Regions from separate parts of the Sinorhizobium sp. CB7 genome, predicted to be linked through region 2. Evidence: predicted binding sites of a transcription regulator. Region 2 holds the regulator's gene; each other region holds the start of a gene.
What was found. Region 2 encodes LexA, which represses DNA repair genes until DNA is damaged. Its sites were predicted from a motif close to TGTTCNNNNTGTGTTCNG; they were not measured.
Positions count from the first base shown of each region.

Region 1: the regulator LexA is predicted to act here: its motif matches at 3,086-3,103, upstream of dinB (DNA polymerase IV).
Region 3: the regulator LexA is predicted to act here: its motif matches at 1,938-1,955, upstream of AAE029_RS15115 (DNA recombination protein RmuC).

Region 1 covers NZ_JAULLL010000004.1:189,135-196,528, reverse strand. Annotated here, with positions in the region: gene AAE029_RS09995 (NAD-dependent epimerase/dehydratase family protein) at 155-1,111, shown strand; gene AAE029_RS09990 (DUF1127 domain-containing protein) at 1,351-1,497, shown strand; gene dinB (DNA polymerase IV) at 1,845-2,936, opposite strand; gene AAE029_RS09980 (LysE family translocator) at 3,174-3,752, opposite strand; gene AAE029_RS09975 (helix-turn-helix domain-containing protein) at 3,851-4,777, shown strand; gene AAE029_RS09970 (DMT family transporter) at 4,678-5,565, opposite strand; gene AAE029_RS09965 (helix-turn-helix domain-containing protein) at 5,739-6,608, shown strand; gene AAE029_RS09960 (hypothetical protein) at 6,805-7,056, shown strand; gene AAE029_RS09955 (2-keto-4-pentenoate hydratase) at 7,254-7,394, shown strand, end outside.
Region 2 covers NZ_JAULLL010000019.1:38,052-45,445, reverse strand. Annotated here, with positions in the region: gene lpxB (lipid-A-disaccharide synthase) at 1-347, shown strand, start outside; gene gltA (citrate synthase) at 483-1,772, opposite strand; gene AAE029_RS28450 (ComEC/Rec2 family competence protein) at 2,063-4,513, shown strand; gene lexA (transcriptional repressor LexA) at 4,494-5,213, opposite strand; gene AAE029_RS28440 (hypothetical protein) at 5,529-5,861, shown strand; gene AAE029_RS28435 (BA14K family protein) at 6,105-6,611, shown strand; gene AAE029_RS28430 (glycosyl transferase) at 6,969-7,394, shown strand, end outside.
Region 3 covers NZ_JAULLL010000007.1:167,428-174,821, reverse strand. Annotated here, with positions in the region: gene def (peptide deformylase) at 1-168, opposite strand, end outside; gene AAE029_RS15120 (methyl-accepting chemotaxis protein) at 266-1,771, opposite strand; gene AAE029_RS15115 (DNA recombination protein RmuC) at 1,992-3,221, shown strand; gene AAE029_RS15110 (ribokinase) at 3,275-4,174, shown strand; gene AAE029_RS15105 (methyl-accepting chemotaxis protein) at 4,515-6,860, shown strand; gene AAE029_RS15100 (nucleoside hydrolase) at 6,943-7,394, opposite strand, start outside.

The sequences.
Region 1 (7,394 bases), on a different contig from region 2:
AGCACATCAAAACGCGCTCCTGGATTTTGACAGCGGACCATTCAGCGGAATTTTCGCAGCTCGGGGCATCGTTCCATCCGAAGTGGCAATTGCCGATGTCGGGAGCCGCTACAGATCTTGCGGGCGATCATTTTTCAAACCTGGAGGAACCTGTATGGCACGCGTGATCGTCATTGGAGCAACAGGACATGTGGGCACTTATCTGGTGCCGCGGCTCGTCGAGGCAGGACACCGGGTGACTGCCATCAGCCGCGGTCAGGCCGAGCCCTACCGGCCGCACCGGGCCTGGCAAAGCGTCGAACGCCTGCAGATGGACAGGGCCGCACTCGAGGAGGACGGCAAGTTCGGCAAGGAGATCCAGGCGCTGAAGGGTGAGATCGTCATCGACATGATCTGCTTCACGCTGGAAAGCGCCAGGCAGCTTGTCGAGGCGCTTGCCGGCCGGGTCAGCCATTTTCTTCATACCGGCACCATCTGGACGCATGGCTTTTCCGTAACGGTACCGACGCCAGAAGACGCGCCGAAGAAGCCCTTCGGCGACTATGGAGAAAAGAAGGCCGCAATCGAGGCCTATCTTCTGGAGAAGGCGCGGCTGGAGAAGTTTCCGGCGACCCTGATCCATCCCGGCCATATCGTTGGACCTGGGTGGAACCCGTTGAATCCCGCCGGCCACTTCAACCCCGCGGTTTTTTCCACGCTCGCACGCGGTGAGACATTGGAGCTACCAAATTTCGGCCTGGAGACGGTGCACCACGTCCACGCCGATGACGTCGCCAGCCTCTTCATGAGCGCTATCGCGAATTGGAACGCCTCGGTCGGCGAAAGCTTCCATGCCGTGTCGGAAAAGGCGCTGACGCTCCGTGGCTATGCCGAGGCCATGGCACGCTGGTTCGGTCAGGAGCCGAAGCTGGAATTCTTGTCCTACGACCGATGGGCGGAAAGCCGGCCACCGGAAGAGGCGAGGGCCACGTGGGAACACATCAGCCGCAGCCCGAACTGTTCGATGGAAAAGTCCAAGCGCCTGCTTGGCTTCACGCCACGCTATACATCGCTGCAGGCAGTGCAGGAGGCGGTGGAATGGCTGATCGCCAATGGGCGACTGCACCTCTGAGCAAAGCAGTCAGTGCGGGACATCCGCCGGAATTTCAGTCCGTTTCCCTATTGAAGGCGGCGCTTTGCGAAACGGCACATTAAAAACATACGAAGTCATAGTTATGCGCTTTGCGCATGGCTGAGGTGATGCCTTGGCGCTGCAATTTTGAGCAGGTGCCGCTTATATGAGGGTCATCGAAGCAAACGAAGCGCCACGGACTGGCAGCTGGCTTCGAAGCCCAAGGAAAGGGGATCATCATGAACGTAGCACGCTCCTTCAACAACTGGCGCAAGTATCGTCAAACCGTTGCGGAACTTGGTCGCATGTCGACCCGCGAGCTCAATGACCTCGGTATCGACCGCAGCGAAATCCGCTCCGTCGCCCGGGCCGCCGTTGCTCGCTAACGTCTGCTCGCGCCACCCAATATCCGATGTCGCCAAGCGCCTGCCTCGTTACGAGCGGGCGCTTTTGTTTTGTGATTTCGAGAGGGATCCGCGGTCATGAGCTTCCCGATCTTCGCATAGCGCATGCCTGGCCTGCAAAGAAATGCTAAGCAAAAATCCAGCTATATCTCCACGCGTCGAAGCGATGTACCTCCTCCCACATCGTTTCGAACATGCAGGCGGCCTACTCCTCCTCCCAGGGCTTCCTGCGGAACAGTGGTTCTTCCTCCTCCCGAGCCGCTGTTCGGTTATTTTGGAAAGCCTGCCGCACCTCCTCCCGCGGCAGGCTTTTTGTTTTCCGCTACTATTCAGAGCGGAAGAGCAAGCTGGGGTGCCACTTGCCGGACCTGCCGCTCAAGGGAGGAGAGAGTAACACCCAGAAGCCGAATGCCCTTGCGGAGCGGAAATATCGGCTGCAGCAAAAAGCTGATGATCTCCTCCAGCTCGGACATGGAGGCAAGCGGCGCGGATACGGTCTTGCTGCGGGTAATCTGCCGGAAATCGGAATATTTGACCTTCAGTGTCACCGTCTTGGCCGCAATGTCGTTGGCGTCGCAATAGCTCCAGACCTTTTCGATCAGCGGCTGGATTCCTTCGCGAGCCGGCTCGTAGCGCTGAAGATCTTCGGCGAATGTATCCTCGGCGCCGATGGATTTGCGCACACGGTTCGGCTTGACCTCGCGATTGTCGATCCCCCTGGCAATCCCGTAAAAGTAAGGTCCCGATTTGCCGAAATGCTCGATCAGAAAATCAAGTTCCTTCGTCTTCAGGTCGGCTCCCGTCTCGATGCCGAACCGATGCATCTTTTCGGCTGTTGCCGGCCCGACGCCATGGAATTTCTTTACGGGCAGTGCCTCGACGAAGAGCGGACCGGTCTTCGGCGTGATAACGAAGAGGCCGTCCGGTTTGCGCTGATCGCTTGCCATCTTGGCCAGGAACTTATTGTAGCTGACGCCGGCCGATGCCGTCAGCCCTGTCGCAGCCTTGATCTTTGCCCGGATTTCCGCGGCGATCTCGGTGGCAATTTCCATGCCTTTCAGGTTCTCGGTGACGTCGAGATAGGCTTCATCGAGCGATAGCGGCTCGACCATCGGCGTGTATTCGGCGAAGATCTCGCGGATTTGCAGCGACACTGCCCGATAGACATCGAATCGGGGTCTTACAAAGATCAGATCGGGACATTTGCGCTTTGCGGTCACCGACGGCATGGCGGAGTGGACGCCGAACTTACGCGCCTCATAGCTGGCCGCGGCGACGACGCCACGCGCCGCCGAGCCGCCGACGGCGACCGGCATTCCACGAAGCTCAGGATTGTCGCGCTGCTCGACCGACGCGTAGAAGGCATCCATGTCGATATGGATTATCTTCCGTCGCCGCGCAGCCGGATTGTCGCCATTCATATCTCAGCTTCCACCGGACGATGATATGCCCTCGGCCAGACATGGGAAATATGCATCGCATCTGTCCGCTATCCGCGTGCTCATTCTTTAGCAACCGATCGCCATGCGCCCCTCAGGTCAGAACATGCAGACTGGCTCACCAATGTATTGTGAACGAATATAGAACAAATTCGTTTCCCTCAAGCAGATACCATCCCGTAAAGACCTTCACGGAGATGGAAGACGATCGGGGTCGCCCTATCGCCAGACTAAGATCACCGACGCAGCCAGCAGTGAAGCCATAGCGATGTTGAAGATTTTCGCCGAATCTTGATTGCTGAGAAAACGCGCGATCAATGCCCCCATTCCAAGCCAGATCATGCCTGCGGGAAGAGCTGCGGCGGCGAAAAGCACCCCCATCTGGAGCGCCGCGTGGAATTCACCCTGTAGCGTGGGAGTAAAATAGGTACTGCCGGCACTCAGGGCGACGAGCCAGCCCTTCGGATTCAACCATTGGAAAAGGAATGCATTCACAAATCCCGTCGCTCTTGCCTGTGTGCCATCCTCCAACGTTCCCGCATTGACGATCCTCCAGGCAAGCCAAAGCAGGAAGAGCGAGCCGGCTATCTTCATTGCAACCACGATCACCGGCGCGGCGGCAACGATTTCTCCGACGCCAAAGGCGCTGAGCACAATCATCGAACCCATCCCGAGCGAGGCGCCGATTGGACAGGCAAGCCCTCGCAACGTGCCGACAGCGGCACCCGTGGACAGGATCATCGTGTTACTGGGGCCGGGCGTCACCGCCGCGATGAAAGCAAACAACAGGAATGCCAATGCTTGGGCCGTATCCATGCCCGTTCTCATGACGTTGTTGAATACTCAGCTAGCCTTTAAGGTCGGAACTACCCCAAGTATTGTATTTCTGTGCGAACATGGCCGAATGGCTCGTCAATCACACTGAGGCATTGCCCGGGATCGCGCGGATGCAGGCGCGGTTCCAGGGGTTCACGTTCTCACCGCACAGACATGATACCTACGCCGTAGGCATCACGACGCATGGTGTCCAAGCCTTCGACTATCGCGGCGTCTCCCATGGAAGCGGGTGCGGATTCGGCTTCGTCCTGCATCCCGACGAGCGACATGACGGGCGTGCGGGCACCGATGCCGGTTTCGGATATTCCATCGCCTATGTAAGCCCCGGACTCGTTCGGGATGCGCTCGAAGGAGCGGCATTGCCGTTCGTTCGTGATCCGGTCTCATCCGATCCTCGGTTAGTTACCGCTATCCGAGACTTGCTGATGCTGGCTCCCGTTGATCCAGAGATCGGTTCAGTTTCCGCGATCTCCGCCTTGGCGCTTGCCATGCGGGACCTGAGCGGGGATCAAGGCATGCACTCGCTCCGCCTCGATCAAGCCGCCCTGCGACGCGCGGAAGCTTTATTGCACGAGCCACGCGACAGGCGCGTTTCCATGGCCGAACTCGAACATCACGTCGGCTTGTCGCGATGGGAACTTGCGCGGCAGTTCCGCATGCACTTCGGAGTCAGCCTGGCGCGGTTCAATCTCTTGCGCCGCCTGGAGCAGGCCCAACATCTGATCCAGAGCGGCAATACCATCGTAGAGGCGGCCCTTGCATGTGGCTTCACTGACCAGGCGCACATGACGAGAGCGTTCAGGCAGGCTTACGGTCTGACGCCGGGACGATGGGTCAATTTCGCAAGGGCGGCGGATCGGGAGCACGATGCGCTGCAGCGGGACTTTCAGGCGGTCTTTGGTGAAGCCGGCTTTCGGGCGAGGACCAGCAAGTTGCCCAGCAGCACGGCCGCAAGCCCGACCCCCGCAAGCGGTGTCATGCGATAGCCCTCGAGGAGCATGGAGACCGTAAGCGCCACGACCGGAAAGAGCACTGTCATGTAAGCCGCCCTTTCCGGCCCTAGCCTGTGCACCACGGTGAGATAGGTCGTAAAACCGATGACTGAACCGGGAATGGCGAGATAGAGCAGCGAGCCGACATAGACGGGTGAAAGATCGAAGGTGAAGGGAACGCCTCGCGCCAGGGCGAAAAGGGAAACGATTGTAGCTCCATAGAGCATCGCCCAGGCATTGACCGATGCCACGGGCAGGCCGTGGCTCTGATTGCGCGCGGCCACGAGATTGCCCGCGGAGAAAAACCATGTTCCGAGCAGCGCAAGCGCCAGGCCGATGGCCGTTTCGTGGTCCAGAGCTGCGCCTGCCACCGTCTCCCAAAACAGGCAGGTTATGCCCGCCACGCCGATTGCGGCGCCGGCAAGAATCCGCGGCGCGGGACGCCTGCCGTGGACCAGGAATGCATTGATCAGATTGAAGATCGTAGCCGCGGAGAAGACCACCGAGACGATGCCGCTCGGAATGTAGTTCGTGGCGATGTAAAAGCAGATAAAGTTGCAAGAGAACAGGCAAAGGGCCTGCAGGATGACATAGGGCTGGTGCCGGGCGGGAATGGGATGAAGCCTGCGCGTCAGTTTGAGGACGAGGAACAGCACCGCTGCGGCGAGCGCGAAGCGGTAGGCGATCGATGCCTCGATCGGTACCGCGCCGAGCTGGTTCTTGATGGCGATCCAGGTGGTTCCCCAGATGAAGACGGTCAAGGCATAATAGAAGGTGATCACGGGTCATTTTCCGGTGGTTGCTTGAAATATGATGACCCAGTGCCCGGATAATGAGCCCTTGTCTGCTCAGGCTTTGGGGTGCCATTGCACATTCTTGGGCTTTTTCAGGCTGGGGCACTGCACAAAGCGCGATCGGCCTTGAGATTCCCGAACAGAGTTCGCATTGGTGGAGAATGGAGAAGAATAGCCCGAGCGTCAGCGAAGCTCTCGCCAGAACCGGCGCACATCTTGAGCGTGCGGGGTCGGCCGGTCGCGGCCTGTCGGTCGCCGAATGGAGCAACCGCGACAACCGCGCCTGCTACGATCGGCCCGGCCACCACACGCTCAGCATCTATCTCTCCGGCGGGGAAAGGGTCGTTCGCGAGGACGGGCAGATTTCCGGCGGCGCACCGGACAAGCTGTGCCTGCTCCCGGCAGGACACGAAAGCCGATGGCTTATCGGCGGCCCGATCAGAATGTTCCACCTCTACATCGATCCGGAGGTTCTGGCCTATCAGGCGCTCACGGCCTTTGACGTCGATCCGCGGCATGTCGATCTCATGGATCTCACCTTTGTGGATGATCCGGCCATGTCGATGATCGTGCGCGGTGGTGTCCTGCCGCTCGATTGGAACGAGAGGAGCGACCGTGTGGCGCTCGACTTGGCCTGCCATCTTCTGATCCATCATACGCTCAGGCGCCATATCAGGCGGGCGGAACGGGAGATCGTCCGCGGCGGTCTTTCGCCATCGGTCCGTCGCAGGATCGTCGACCATATCGAGGCGCATCTGGAGCAAGCGTTGACGCTCGACCAACTCGCGTCCGAGGCTGGGCTGAGCACCTTCCATTTCGCCAAGATGTTTCGCATCAGCTTCGGGATGCCGCCACACCGTTACCTGGCCGAGCGCCGCGTCGAGAGGGCCAGGAACCTATTGCGCTCAGGAAGCATCGAGCTTGTGCAGGTGGCGCTGGCCTGCGGCTATGCGTCACAAAGCCATTTCACGAAAGCGTTCAGGTCAGCCACCGGAATTACGCCGGGCGAATGGCGGAACCTCTATAGCTGAGTGCAGGCCGAGTTGAGGGGCCGCGCTGCTCCTTGCACTCATCCCTTCTGCTGACGCCGACGTCCACCGCATATCTCCATCCGGCTGGCGGGGACCCGGAGCAGTCCATTGAAAATCTGTGTCTGACGTACTGACCGTATGATCATTCGCATAAAATCCACATGCGCGCCTTCTCGAATCGGCTAAGAGCGTCGCCATGATCATCGAACACCGCCGTCTAGCCATGCAAAAAGCTCTCGACCGTATCCGCAATGCGGAGCTGCCGCTCGAGCAGGATCCGCGATTTCTCAGGTGGATCGAGCAGTGGATCGCCGGGGAGCTTGAAATGGCCGACATTCGCCAGCTATATGCTGCGCTGCTACGGGAGCGATCGTCCGGTCGAGTAACTTCCGCTTCAGCTCCCATCGAAGAGGCTGATGATATCAGCGCCGATGTCCTCGGAGGATAAGGAGCCTTTGGAGCCAATTTTTCGCGCCGCACCTGCTCGGACGGGTGATGCCCACTTTTGCCGCTTGACCTCAAGCGCAAGCCCTCGCATACTTCAAAAATCCCATATCCAATCGGATTTCCACGCTCGCCTGCAGGTCGGAGGAGTGGACGTCAAGTCCACCTTGATCGAGCAGGTGCCAGCCGCGGAGGACAATCGTGACCAGCAACCGTATCGACGCGGCCGCGAAGCATCTGCTTGATGCGCGCAGGAATGGCTTCCGTCTGGAAGGACTTTCTAGCGAGTATATTCCTGCGGATCGCGAGACCGCCTTTGCGATCCAGGACGCGCTGATCGCG
Region 2 (7,394 bases):
CGGGCACCGTCATACTCGAACTGGGACTTTCCGGCATACCCGTCGTGTCAGCGTACAGGACCGATTGGATCATCAAGATCCTGCATGCGCGGATCAAGACATGGACCGCAGCTTTGCCGAATCTGATCGCCGACTATATTGTCGTTCCCGAGCAGATCAACGAGATATTGCGGCCCGGAAGCCTCGCCAGATGGGTGGAGCGTCTCGCAAACGACACTCTACAGCGGCGCGCCATGATCGAAGGATTCGATCTGGTGTGGCAGCGGATGCAGACGGAAAAGCCACCCGGCGAACATGCGGCCGCGATCGTTCTCGATCTTCTATCAATGAAAAAACCCGGCCATTGACCGGGTTTTTTGTTGATTTCGCGTTACAACGCCGTGCGTCTTATCAGACGCACAAAGGTCGCTGTAGCACTTTGAATTGCTGCATGTTTTTATCCTTAAATCGGTTCCGATTTAAGGAAACATGCAGTAGTGATCTCAGCGCTTCGAGACCGGAACATAGTCGCGCTTCGGTTCGCCGACATAGAGCTGGCGCGGGCGACCAATGCGTTGATCCGGATCCTCGATCATCTCGTTCCATTGTGCGATCCAGCCGACGGTGCGGGCGAGCGCGAACAGCACGGTGAACATGGTCGTGGGGAAGCCGAGGGCCTTCAGCGTGATGCCCGAGTAGAAGTCGATATTCGGATAGAGCTTCTTCTCGATGAAGTATTCGTCGGTAAGTGCGATGCGCTCGAGCTCGATCGCGACTTCGAGAAGCGGATCGTCCTTGATGCCCAGCTCGCCCAGAACTTCGTGCGTCGTCTTCTGCATGATCTTGGCGCGCGGATCGTAGTTCTTGTAGACGCGGTGACCGAAGCCCATGAGGCGGAACGGATCGTTCTTGTCCTTGGCGCGCGCAATATATTCCGGAATGCGGTCCACCGTGCCGATCTCGCTCAGCATGTTGAGCGCTGCTTCATTGGCGCCGCCGTGGGCCGGTCCCCAGAGGCAGGCGATCCCTGCCGCGATGCAGGCGAAGGGGTTCGCGCCGGAGGAGCCAGCGAGACGAACCGTGGATGTCGATGCGTTCTGCTCATGATCGGCGTGCAGGATAAAGATGCGGTCCATGGCGCGTGCGAGCACCGGATTGACCACATATTCCTCGCACGGCACGGCGAAGCACATGCGCAGGAAGTTCGCAGCGTAGTCGAGGTCATTCTTCGGATAAACGAAGGGCTGGCCGATATGGTATTTATAGGCCATCGCGGCGAGCGTTGGCATCTTGGCGATCATGCGCAGGCTTGCGACCATCCGCTGATGCGGATCGGCGATATCGGTGGAGTCGTGATAGAAGGCCGAGAGTGCGCCGACGCAACCGCACATGACGGCCATTGGATGGGCGTCGCGGCGGAAGCCGGTGAAGAAGCGAGACATCTGCTCATGTACCATCGTGTGATGGGTCACGCGATAGTCGAAGTCCTTCTTCTGAGCGGCGGACGGAAGTTCGCCGTAGAGAAGCAGATAGCAAACCTCGAGGAAGTCGCCATGTTCGGCGAGCTGTTCGATCGGGTAGCCGCGGTGCAGCAGGACGCCTTCATCGCCGTCGATATAGGTGATCTTGGATTCACACGAAGCGGTCGAGGTAAAACCAGGATCGTAGGTGAAGGAACCTGTCTGCTTGTAAAGGGCACCGATGTCGACAACGTTCGGTCCGATTGTGCCGCTCTTGACCGGCAATTCTGCCGACTTGTCGCCGATTTTCAGTGTTGCGCTCTGTTCCGTCATGCTGATCCTCCAAAATGGCGGTTGGCGCCATAAAAGCGCCATAGGGGTTAAGCGTCTACCGATTAGCTATATGATCGTGACGCTAATGCCAAGTTACTCTGGCGCTGAATTGTGCATTGCAAAATCAACTTTTAGGCAGAGCAGCAATGGCGTTTCTGCATAGAAGAAACGGCTCGTTCAGGTGCGATTTTTGCAAAGTTGTATTTTCTCTGAATTTTAATCGATTGTGATTGCGAAAATCATGCAGTGGTTGCAATCTTCTGCCGTTTTTGACCAATTCGGGGCGGTAGATGCCGGAGCCGGAAACGATCGAACGGCAGGGCAGGGATCTGCGAATAGACGAAGGTCCAAGCGGCTTTTCGGCACCGATACGTGCCGAGGCGAGGCAGCCGGCGAGGACGTGGCATCGGAGGCGATTCGCTGTCGGTGCCGCTAACATCTTGGGCGAGGCCCGGTCCAGCCTCCGGTGGATGTCGAGCGAGGAAGAGGCGCATGGCCATACCTTTCTCTTTGTTCCCGTCTGTATCGGAACGGGCGCCGTCATCTGGTTTAAGACTGAAACCGATTTTTCGGCCATCGCACTCACTGTCGCTGTTCTCGTATGCTTCTGCATACTCTTTGTCTCGCGGGATGCCGAGCTTCTGGTGAAACGGACCGTTTGGGCCGGTCTTCTTGTTCTCCTTGGCATGGTGCTGTCTCAGGTGGAGACGTGGCGTTCGCAGACCGTGGTTCTCGATTCCGCGGTTACCACGACATTGACGGGCCGTGTCGAGCGGCGTGAGACCAGCGGGCAGGGGCGTTGGCGCTATATCCTCGCCTTGGAGAAGACCGAACTGCCAGCGATCAAACGCCCGCCGAGGCGGATTTCCGTTATCTCGCGCGGCATGGATCTTCCCTTCGAAATAGGCGATACGCTGACCGGGCGTGCGCGTCTCGTACCGCCCGCTGGGCCGGCCCTGCCGCTGCTGAATGATTTCGCTTTCAGTGCCTATTTCGATAGCATTGGTGCGAACGGCTATTTTTACGGAGCGCCGCAACGCGTACCTCGTTCAGGGGCCGACACCGAAGAGCCGCGGATGGTTGCGGTCGAAAAATGGCTCCACGGACTGAGAGCCGGAATAGGGGATCGCATTCGCTCGATTCTGCCGGGCGATACCGGCGCTTTCGCCGCCGCGCTCGTCACCGATGAGCGGCGCGCCATTTCGGAGGAGACGACTGAGGCACTGCGTATTTCCGGACTGGCGCATATCATCGCCATCTCCGGGCTGAACATGGCGCTTTCGGCCGGCATCTTCTTTATCGGTTTCCGTTCCGTACTGAGCCTCCTTCCCGGGATGGCTCAAGCTTATCCGACCAAGAAGATCGCGGCCTTCGGTGCGCTTGTTGCAGTTACTGCCTATTTCCTCATCTCCGGCTTCGGAGTCTCCGCCGAACGCGCCTTCATCATGATGGCCATCATGCTGATTGCGGTCTTCTTTGACCGCCCTTCGCTCAGCCTCCGCAATGTCGCCCTGTCGGCGATCGTCATACTGGTGCTATCGCCATCCGAAGTTCTGGGGCCGAGCTTCCAGATGTCGTTTGCTGCTACGCTGGCACTGATTGCAGGCTACGCGGTCTGGAAGGACCGGCCCGCTCATACGCCATTCCATACCACAAATCCTGCCTTGCTTGCCCTGTTGCTGGCCGCGCGGTTCTTCGGTGGGATTTTGCTGACATCTCTGATCGGAGGTCTGTCCACGGCAGTTTTTGCAATCGAGCATTTTCACCGATTGGCGACATATGGCCTTGCCGCCAACCTGGCTGCCATGCCGGTCATAACCTTCATCGTGATGCCGGCGGGGCTATTCGCCATGCTGCTGATGCCCTTCGGTCTGGATCCAACGCTATGGAAGGTTGTCGGTTTCGGCCTCGATCTCGTCATCGCCATTGCAAAGACCATCGCGGACTGGGGCGGCAATATCGACGTCGGGCGCCTGCCGTCGTGGTTCTTTCCTGTCATGGTCGGGGGCTTTCTGCTGCTCACTCTGCTTCGCACGAAATTGCGGCACACGGGAACGCTCACGCTTGCGATCGCATTGATTCTCGTATGCCTAGTGCCGCCGGCGCCACAGCCGGACATGCTGATTTCCGAGGATGGTGGGCTTGTCGCTGTGATTCATGACGACGAGCTCGCTACCAATCGCGATCGCCCGCCGAGTTTCATCTTCGAACAGTGGCAGCATGCGCTTGCGATTTCTCAGCACCGAAGGCCGAAAACCATTGATGGGGAGCAGGCCAACCCCTCCGCTTCAAGCAAGTCCCGCCGCAGATTGGATGCTGCAGAACGCCAGCAGGCGAGGGAAGCCATGCGTGCCGCAACGGAGGCAGGAACGGATAGGGGCTTCGTCTGCGCAAAGAGGGCATGGTGCACGACGAAGCTGCCGAACGGAAAGGTAGTCACGACGATCGACGATGCTGCCTATCTTGGCCCGGCATGCGACACCGCTCAGATCGTCATCACGTCGATAAGGCTCCGCTTTGACCGTTGCAGGTCGGGTGCGGCACTTTTCACCGGAGAAACACTACGCAAGACTGGCGCAGTGGAAATACGCTTCGATCAGGAAGGGCCGGTTATCAAAACCGCCTTCGATACGTTGGAGAGGCCCTGGAACCGGCACCGCGCCTATGATTGGCGATCGGATCGCTTCACGGAGCAGGCAACATTGGAAACGCCCGCTTCAATCAATGATAGCGACGAATGAGCCCGACGAGCTTTCCTTGAACCTTGACGCGATCGGGGCCGAAGATGCGCGTCTCGTAAGCGGGATTTGCTGCTTCGAGAGCAATCGATGCGCCCTTGCGCCGGAACCGTTTGAGCGTTGCTTCCTCGTCATCCACCAGTGCAACGACGATATCGCCGGGATTGGCCGTCGTAACATTGCGAATGATGACCGTGTCGCCGTCGAAGATGCCGGCATCAATCATCGAATCGCCCTTGACCTCGAGAGCGTAATGTTCGCCGCTGCCGAGCATGTCGGCGGGAATGACGATGTCATGCGTATTGTTCTGGATGGCCGAGATCGGCACGCCGGCGGCGATGCGGCCCATCACCGGGATGGAGACGGATTTGCCGGGATCCTCAGTAACGGGCTTTATCGGTGCAGCCGCAATCGGCTGAGGCTTGCCAAGGCTTCCTTCGATGACACTCGGCGAGAAGCCGCGCCGTGGCTGAATACTCGGGCTATAGGCCTCGGGCAGCTTGATAACCTCAAGCGCGCGAGCCCGGTTGGGCAGGCGGCGAATGAAGCCACGCTCTTCGAGCGCTGTGATCAGCCTATGGATTCCCGATTTTGATGCCAGATCGAGCGCGTCCTTCATCTCATCAAAGGATGGCGGAACACCAGATTCCTTCATCCGCTCGTGTATGAAAAGGAGCAGTTCCTGTTGTTTGCGCGTCAACATTTTTGCTGGAACCCCAGATCGGTGAAACAAAGCCAGAACAGACACTATATGTTCCATATGTGTTCCGCAAGTACCTAAATTTTCGTGAAAGTTTTCGAGATACTCAAAATATTTTTGCTTCAGGCCCCATGTTGGAATTTGGACTGAAAAATGCCGGACAATAGGGCATATTAGTTGTTTCAGGACCAAGTGGTGCCGCCGGTAGCAGTTCGGTGCAGATCGCTCTAGCCCGTTTTCAATCGGCCTCTACTTTAGTGCTGTGGCGGATAAAGCGGCCTGCCGCAGATCTCCGCTTTTCGGAAAAGCGAGGATGCCATGCGAATGATTCTTGCAGGGATTGCCATAATTTTTGCCACTGCTGCCGGCGCGCATGAAGCTCCGTCCGGCTTTACCTATGAGCCCTATTGTTGCAATGGAGACGGCCACAACGGTGATTGCCAGCAAATTTCATCGAAGACGGTTCGTCCCGTTCCGAAGGGATTTCAGGTGACCCTGCTGCCCGGTGATCACCGCCTGGCGACACACAAGCACGTGTTCTTCGTTCCTCAGACGCAAACGATGGAGTCTCCGGACGGCGCCTATCATCTTTGCCTTTTCCCAAACGAATATACCGTGCGCTGCTTCTATGCGCCTCCAATGGGTTTCTGAGGCTCGCCGAAACCGCACACAGTGGCACGAGAGATAGGCTGTGGCGTCCTGCCAAAGGCAGGCATGTCGCGGGAACCCGGCATGAACGTCGCTCACCGCATTGTCGTGCTCGGACCCGGCGCTTGAATTGAAGGCGGAACGTCCCGGTAACATTTTCGGGAGCGCTCGAACGTTCACCTTCGGTTCACGTTGAGGGTAAGATGATATGCGATGCTCGCATCATTCCGACAAGGTGAGGAAGACATGAAAAAGCTAGCCATCATCATCCTGTCGGCCACAACTGCCTTTACAGGTGTTGCCCCGGCCGAAGCTTTTCCTTTGCCCGCCGCAATGACAATGCCTGGAGTCGAGGCGTCCTCGGATGTTCAGCAAGTCGATCATCGAAGGTTCATTCCTCGTTACGGCAGCAACAATCCCCATATCAGGCGGTGGGACCGTGAAAATAACTCCCCACGCAGCTATTTCGGTCGCTACAGCTATCGGGACGGCTATTATCGCGGTGATTACTACCGCGACGGCTACTATCGGCGCCGTCACTATCGCAGGTACGATCACGGAGACGCTGCAGCCGCTATCATCGGTGGGTTGGCGACAGGGGCGATCATCGGCGCTCTGGCGTCGCAGCCGAGATATTACGGCGGCAATGGGCACGCGAACTGGTGCTACAGTCGATATCGATCCTATCGCGCATGGGACAACACTTATCAGCCCTATTACGGCCCCCGTCGTCAATGTGTGTCGCCATACTGATCGTGGAAGGCCGTCGCAGATTTCACGTCCCGCCATCGCGCTGGGTCCTTCATACCGCGTTTTCAGCGACGCGATATTTGAGACGAGGCAACAGTGGCTTTTATTCTTCTGCAACTCGCTTCTTCGGCTGATGAGGCAAAGTAACATCACTTCAGTGAAGACGTGAAGTGTAACTGATTGCAGGATTGATCGCGGTCGGGTTGCTTGTTATTCGAAGATCACGACCCGGTCGATACTTGGCAGGTTTAAAATGCAATCGTACACGTGCACATTTTTGCAAGCGGCGCTGAATGGTGTCTGCGCGTGCCGTGACATTGGCGCAAAAATTCTTTTGGTCGTTCAGGAAAATTCAGCGGGATGATGACGAGAATTCTTGCCGCGAGCGGTGGCGTCAAGCAAGTCATTTGCATGAATTGGGGGACCAAGTACGGTGCAACATTCATCAATCGACTCTACGGTATGGTTGCTCGCAACATCACACCGCCCTTCACCTTCACCTGCTTCACCGACAACAGGGAAGGATTGAACCCGGGGATACTGTGCGAAGACCTGCCGGATCTTGATCTCGAGAAAATGCCGGTGAACACGAAGGGCATTTGGCAAAAGGCAAGACTCTGGGGTCCAAAGCTCGGCAGCCTCTCCGGTCCGGTGCTCTATCTGGATCTCGATTTGGTTGTCGTCGCGTCTCTCGACCCGTTCTTCGAGGTTGGAAATCCGGATGATGTTGTCATGGCTCAAAACCAGACCACACCCTTCGAGCGTCTCGGCCAATCCTCCGTCTTC
Region 3 (7,394 bases), on a different contig from region 2:
GCGGGGAACGCCGACCTGGATAGCCGCCAGCCCAATCCCGGGCGCGTCATACATGGTTTCAAGCATGTCATCCGCGAGCTTGGTCACATCGGAATCGACACGCTCTATCGGCTTGGAAACCTGGCGAAGAAGTGGATCGGGCAAAATAATGAGAGGCTTGATGGTCATGAGGTCTCCCATAACGCATCTTGTCCCGTGATGGAATTATTCTGAAAGCACCCGCCTGCTTTTTTTCCGCGGGCGTGGCCGTTTTCGGGCTCGTTCCTCAGGCAACGCGTCGATCGGGCAGCGTCGTCTTTCCGGCCTGCCCTCTCGCCTGCGTCTTGAACGTGCTCAGCAAGCGCACGAGCTTGTCGACTTCGTCGCCGAGCCCGCGTGTTTCCGTCGAGCTGCGCTCCACCATGCTCGCATTCTGTTGGGTGATGGAGTCCATGTTGCGGATTGCAACGCTGATCTCGTTCAAACCTGTCGCCTGATCCCTGGCAGCAGCGGCGATATCGGCGACAAACTTGTCGATAATGTCGATGCGGCGGATCATGTCGCCCAACGCCTCGCCAGTGTTGCTGACAATGCTGACGCCCTCATTGACCTGCGTCGAACTCTGGGAAATGAGGTTCTTGATCTCCTTGGCGGCTTCGGCGCTGCGCTGCGCAAGCTGACGCACTTCCTGGGCGACGACTGCGAAACCTTTGCCGGCATCCCCCGCCCGAGCAGCCTCGACACCGGCGTTCAATGCCAGCAGATTGGTCTGGAAAGCGATTTCATCGATGACGCCGATGATCTTCGAAATCTCCGTCGAGGATTTCTCGATTCCAGCCATGGCCGATACGGCGCTGGTGACCAGTTCGCCGGAGTTCCTGGCCTTTTCCTGGGTGTCGCGCACGGCTGAGGAAGCCTTCTCGGCATTGCCCGCGGTCTGGTTGACGCTGACCGACAATTGCTGCAAAGCCGCCGAACTCTCCTCGACCCCAGCTGCCTGCTGAGCGGTGCGCATGGCAAGTTCGTCCGTAGCTTTCGCGATCGCGCCGGTGCCGCTCAGGATCGCACCGGAACTCTCGCGGACGGCCGTGAACGAACCGCGAAGAGCCTCCACAGCCCTGTTGTAGTCCTCCGCCATCAACCGGAAATTTCCAGGAAGGTCATGGGGCAGCGAGGATTGCAGGTCGCCGCGCGACAGCGCTTCAAGGCCTCTGCGCAAGTGATCGAGCGCAAGCGCCTGATCCGCATCGATACGGGCGCGTTCTTCCTCGAGCTTGCGTCGCTCATCCTCCAGCGCCTGCAGATAGACGGAGATGGAATAGTCCATATCCAGCATCGACGCCTTGACGACTGCCGAGAGCTTATCGGCAAGCATCTTCGCGTGCTGTCTGCCGAACATGAAGGGCCATTGCTTCTCCATGATGCCCTTGACGAGCTCGGACATTAGCATCGCATAGCCGCCGATATACCAGCGTGGTTCGAGGCCGATTCGCGCATGCGCTTTTCCCACGGCAACGACGCCGGCGACGTAGGAGGAGTCGAAATTCCCATTCGCGAGATTTCCCCAGTGCGCCTCCTGGCGCTTCTTGGCGCCCTCCATATGTCCCCTGTCGCGGAAGAAAGTCGCGACCTTCGGTGTCTTCGCAATCTTGTCGTAGAACTTATCCAGAGCATGTCCCAGAAGCTCCGCCAGCGTCGGGCGCAGCTCCTTCAAATTCTGCCGCGCGCGCTCATCAAGCTCAATGAAATCAAGGCGTTCTTTGAGGGCTCCGTCAAAATTCTCAGGTTTCATATCAGCATCTCTGTTCGATGGGTGCGCCGGACAAGACGAATGCGGCCGGCAAAAAATGTTTGGTCGGATGACGTAGCTTTCAGCGAATATGATTGACCTTTTATTAAAGTCGGCAATGAAACTTTCGGTTTTCTCATGGCTTGAAAAAACCCGGGAAAGATGATTTTGTTCACGTTTTGATCTAGTTTTTGTTCAATATTTTGCTATGCTTCGCGCCATGATCTCAGCGACTTCCGACACCATCACCCTGCTTGGCCACAACTTCTCGCAAGCAACCACGACGCAAGCCATGATCGGCCTGCTTGCAGCCGTGATGCTGCTTTCCACCATTTTTCTTTCCGTCCGCGCCAACCGCTTGAAGCAGCGGCAGCTAGAGGAAGCCGCCGTGCGTGCGGCTGAAGCCGACATGCGCATGGCCGAGCTCCTGCGCGCCCAGGCCGAAATGCACGGCAGGCTCGCGACGATGACGGAAGTTTTCGGCTCCCGACAGGCGGAGTTCAATCATGCCGTCAATCAGCGGCTCGACGGCATGTCGCATCGTGTGACCGCCACCATCAACGAACAGACGAAGACCACTCACGAAAATCTCCAGCGCCTGCAGGAGCGCCTCGCCGTCATCGACGCCGCACAGGGCAATATCCAATCGCTGGCAAAGGATGTGGTCGGTCTGCAGGCAATCCTCTCCAACAAGCAGACGCGCGGGGCTTTCGGGCAGGCGCGGATGGAGACGATCATCGCTGACGGGTTGCCGCATGGCGCCTATTCCTTCCAGCCGACCCTCTCCAATGGATCGCGCCCCGATTGCACGATCCGGATGCCGAACAATTCGCCCCCGCTCGTCGTCGACGCCAAGTTTCCACTTGAAGCGTGGAACGCCATCCGCGAGGCGGGCACTCCGGAAGGCGGGAAGGCGGCGGCCCAGCAGTTCCGGCGCGATATGGAGGTCCATATCCGCGACGTGTCGGAAAAATATCTGATCCCGGGGGAGACTCAGGACACGGCGTTTCTATTCGTCCCATCCGAATCGATCTTCGCTGAGATCCATGAGAATTTCGAAGCGGTCGTCCAGAAGGCGCACCGCTTGCGGATCGTCATCGTCTCGCCCTCTCTTCTCATGCTGTCAATCCAGGTCATTCAGGCGGTGCTGAAGGATCAGCGGATGCGCGAACAGGCGCATCTGATCCAGGGCGAGGTCGCGCACTTGATGGACGACCTTTCCCGGCTCGATGAGCGCGTGCGCAAGCTTCAGGGGCATTTCGCCCAAGCGCAGAAGGACGTCGACATGATTGTCACATCGGCGGATAAGCTCACCAAGCGCGGCTCGAAGATCGAAGCCCTGGAATTCGAGGCGGGAGCGGAGGGCAGGACTGCCGAGAAAACTGAATCCACTCCACAGGCGGCCGAAAGCCGTACCGGCCTACTGAAGCTGCGGGTGGTTGACGAAGACTGAGTGCTTCGGGCAGTGTCGCGGCGAAAATCTCAAACGGCAGGGCAATATACTCCATGATCACTGTTTTCGGCTCCATCAACATGGATCTCATCGCTACGGCCGAGCGCCTGCCAAAGGCCGGTGAAACGGTCGCCGGAAACAGCTTTTCGACGGCCGCAGGAGGCAAGGGCGCCAATCAGGCACTCGCCGCACGGAGGGCGGGCTCGAATGTCCGGATGGCGGGTGCGGCCGGCAATGACGGTTTTGCCGAACCGGCCCTTGCCCTTCTGAGCGAAGCAGGCGTGGACCTCTCAACCGTCAAGCGGGTTAAGGAGCCGACAGGCACGGCGCTTATTCTTGTGGGCGGCGATGGGGAGAACATGATTGCCGTCGTTCCAGGCGCGAATGGAACGATGGCGGCGCCGGACGCGGAAGCCACGGTGCAGGCGATGCATGCGGGTGACATTCTCATGCTGCAGCTCGAAATTCCGGTCCCGGCTGTCGAGAAGGCTCTGTCTGCGGCGAAAAAGGCGAAGGTCACGACCATCCTCAATCTCGCTCCGCTTATTCCCGAGGCTGCCCGTCTCGGCCAACTTGCGGATATCATCATCGCCAACGAGACCGAGTTCGAGCGGCTCGCCGGCCAGGACTGCATGACTGCCGAAGACCGAGAGGCGGCCTTGCAGCGTCTTCATGCGGTGACCGGTCAGACGCTGATCGTGACGCTCGGTGCCGAAGGCGTGATCGCAATCCATGAGGGCCTACTGCTTCGCGCCGAGGGCCTCGTGATCGAACCGGTCGATACCGTCGGCGCGGGCGATACCTTCTGCGGTTACCTTGCTGCAAGCCTCGATCAGGGGCTCGATTTTGCCGGCGCGCTGCGTCGTGCGGCGGTCGCAGGTTCGCTCGCCTGCCTCAAACCAGGCGCCCAGCCATCCATACCGCTCGCCGCCGACGTCGCAAAAAAGATATAATTCGTCTCAATACGGAAACCGTCATGGAGCGCCTGCGTCAGAGGCGATAAAAGCGGCGCGATCGGACGCCGTAAGTGCAAAGTTTTAGCCAAATTTAACGGATTTCTCGGCATTCTCGCTTCGCTTCCGGGCGCTCTATCCGCCCGGCTAAAGCATCCTGTGTTCAAGTGCTGTCACTTGAACACAGAAAGATGCTTTTGAGATTAAAGATTGGGGCGTCCTTTGTGCGTTCGTTCGAACGCACAGCGCTCTAGCGCGACGGCCTCTCCATGACAGAGCGGCCTACCACCGCCCTGCGCTCGGATAATGCAATCCGAAGCATCCTTGCCCAAGGAATCCTATGTCCATGTTCCGAATGAAGTCGTTAGCGGCCAAGCTCATCGTCGTAACGGGGCTTGCAATTGCGCTCGTCCTGTTCGTTTCCAACTTCTTCCTGATTTCGCAAACTCGCGACCGCGTACAGACCCTGACCATGGACCAGGCCAATACCGAGGCCAAGTCCATCGCGAATGAGACTGCCGCCAATATCGGCGAACTCGCCAGCGCAGCACGCTCGATGGCCGCGGTCATCGGCCGTGGCCATGCCGGACATTCATTCGATCGCAAAGGCATCATCAACATCCTCAAGGCCAATGTCGAACAGAACGCGTTCGCCTTCGGAAGCTGGTTTTGCGAACTGACGGGCGCTTTCGACGGCAAGACCACCGAGCTTGCCAACAAGACGGACGAGGGTGGGAATGCCAAGGGCGCCTTCACCCCCTACTGGTCGAAGACCAAGGACGGCGGCATCCAGTTCTCTACTTTTGACAACGACTACGCTGCCGAATGGTGGAAGCTTGCCGCCGATAGCGGCAAGGGTTCGATAACGGCTCCGTACCTGGCGCAGGGCACGGACGTTCCGACCACCATGAGCTCAATTGCCTATCCGGTCATGTCCGATGGCAAGATGATCGGCGTCGCCGGCGTCGACATCTCACTGGCATCGCTTTCCGATAAATTGCAGAAGCTGCATCCCTTCGGTTCCGGCCGGGTGTTGCTGCTCTCACAGGGCGGCAGATGGCTGGTCGCACCGAAGCCGGACCTGCTGATGAAGGACTATGACGGCGAGGGCACGGATGTCGTCAAGAGCGCGCTTTCCTCCGCTTCGGCCGGCCTGATCACCAATCTCAGCTATGACGGCTCCGAAAAGTTCGACCGCGTCGTTTATCCCTTCGCTGTTCCCGGCCTGAACGCGACCTGGGTCGTCCTTGTCGACGTGCCGCACAGCGCGATCAATGCGCCGGTGCGCGATCAGACCTACATGATGATCGTCGGCGGCCTCATCGTGCTTGCCGCCGTCATGCTCGCGCTCTATTTCGCCGTCCGCTCCTTCGTTCAGAAGCCGCTCGACGGGCTTATCACAAGCGTCAACGGCCTCAGCGCCGGCAACTATGGCGAGCCCGTGGCCGGTCAGGATCGCAGCGATGAAACCGGCTCGGTCGCGAAAGCGCTGGAGGGCTTCCGTTTCGCGCTTGCAGATACCCGGCGCCTCGAAACCGAAGCGAGCGAGCAACGCCATGCCGCAGAAGCCGAGCGCAATCGCTCGGAGGCGGAACGCACCGAATCCGTCACCCTGCAGCGGCGCATTGTCTCGGTTCTCGGTCATAGCCTGGCCGAACTCTCGCAGGGCAATCTCGGCCACCGCATCGCGGAGGATTTTCCCGGCGAATACGCCAAGCTGAAGCAGGACTTCAACGCGGCGCTTGCAAGCCTCGAGGAGACCATCCAGACGATGAACCTCGGCGTCGGCAACATCGGTAACGGGACCGGCGAGATCAGCAACAGCGCATCGGATCTCGCACGGCGGACCGAGCAGCAAGCCGCGAGCCTGGAGGAGACCGCCGCGGCGCTCAACGAATTGACCGCGCAGGTCAATTCCAGCGCCGACAATGCACGCACCGCCGCAAGCAGCGTCAACGCCGCTTCGGAGGATGCGGAAAAGTCCGGTGAAATCGTTCGCAAAGCCATCGCATCCATGCAGGGCATCGAACAATCCTCGCAAGAGGTCTCACGCATCATCGGCGTCATCGACGAGATTGCGTTTCAGACCAATCTGCTGGCGCTCAATGCGGGTGTCGAGGCCGCACGCGCCGGCGAGGCCGGCAAAGGCTTTGCCGTCGTCGCCCAGGAGGTGCGCGAGCTCGCGCAACGCTCAGCCAATGCCGCCAAAGAGATCAAGACGCTCATCAACACCTCGGCCGGTCAGGTCAAGGAAGGCGTCGACCTCGTCGGCCGCGCCGGCGGTGCACTCCACAAGATCGCCGAGCAGGTGATGGAGATCAACGGCCTCATCCGCCAGATCTCGGCGTCGGCCAGCGAGCAGGCGATCGGTCTCAAGGAAATCAATTCCGCCATGAACCAGATGGACCAGGTCACGCAGCAAAATGCCGCGATGGTCGAGGAAACGACGGCCGCGAGCGTCGCACTTAACGATGAGGCCCAGACGCTGAAGGCGCTTGTCGCCCGCTTCCGCATCTCCGGCCAGGCTGCGCAGACCGGAGTGTCCGCGCTTCGCGCCACGGCACAGCAGATGCGTGCACCGGCGTCCCCCGGCCGCAGCGTTGCGGCCGCCGCCCCTGCCCGCAGACCGCAACCCCAGAGCCATGGCGCCACGGCGCTCGCTCAGGACGACTGGCAGGAATTCTGAGCCGCAAGGAAATCCGTCAAAAGGCCGCCGGAATTTCTCCAGGCGGCCTTTTGCTATTTTCGTATTATCCGAGGGCCACGCCTCAGATACGACCAAATCGCTCGATCAGAAGGTTGAAGAAGCCATCCGCATCGACATAACGCATTACCTTGGCGTTGCGCTTGCGATCCGTGACATGCCACCAGTCGACTACCGTCATGCCGACCGTCAGTTCCGATTTGGTCTCGATCTCGACATTGCAGTCGCGCCCGCCGAAAAGATCGGGCTTCAGCAGATAGGCAATGACAGTCGGATCATGCAGCGGACCGCCGTCCGAGCCATATTTCTCGATATCGAAGCGTTCGAAAAATTCCAGCATCTCCACCATGGCCTTTGCGGGCGCGGTTCCGATATCGGCCATACGCCGGACGCGATCCTTGCGCGTCAGGAGCTGATGTGTGACGTCGAGCGGCATCATGACGATCGCGACGCCGGACCGGAAAACCGCATCGGCGGCCTCAGGATCGACATAGATATTGAATTCCGCCGCTGGCG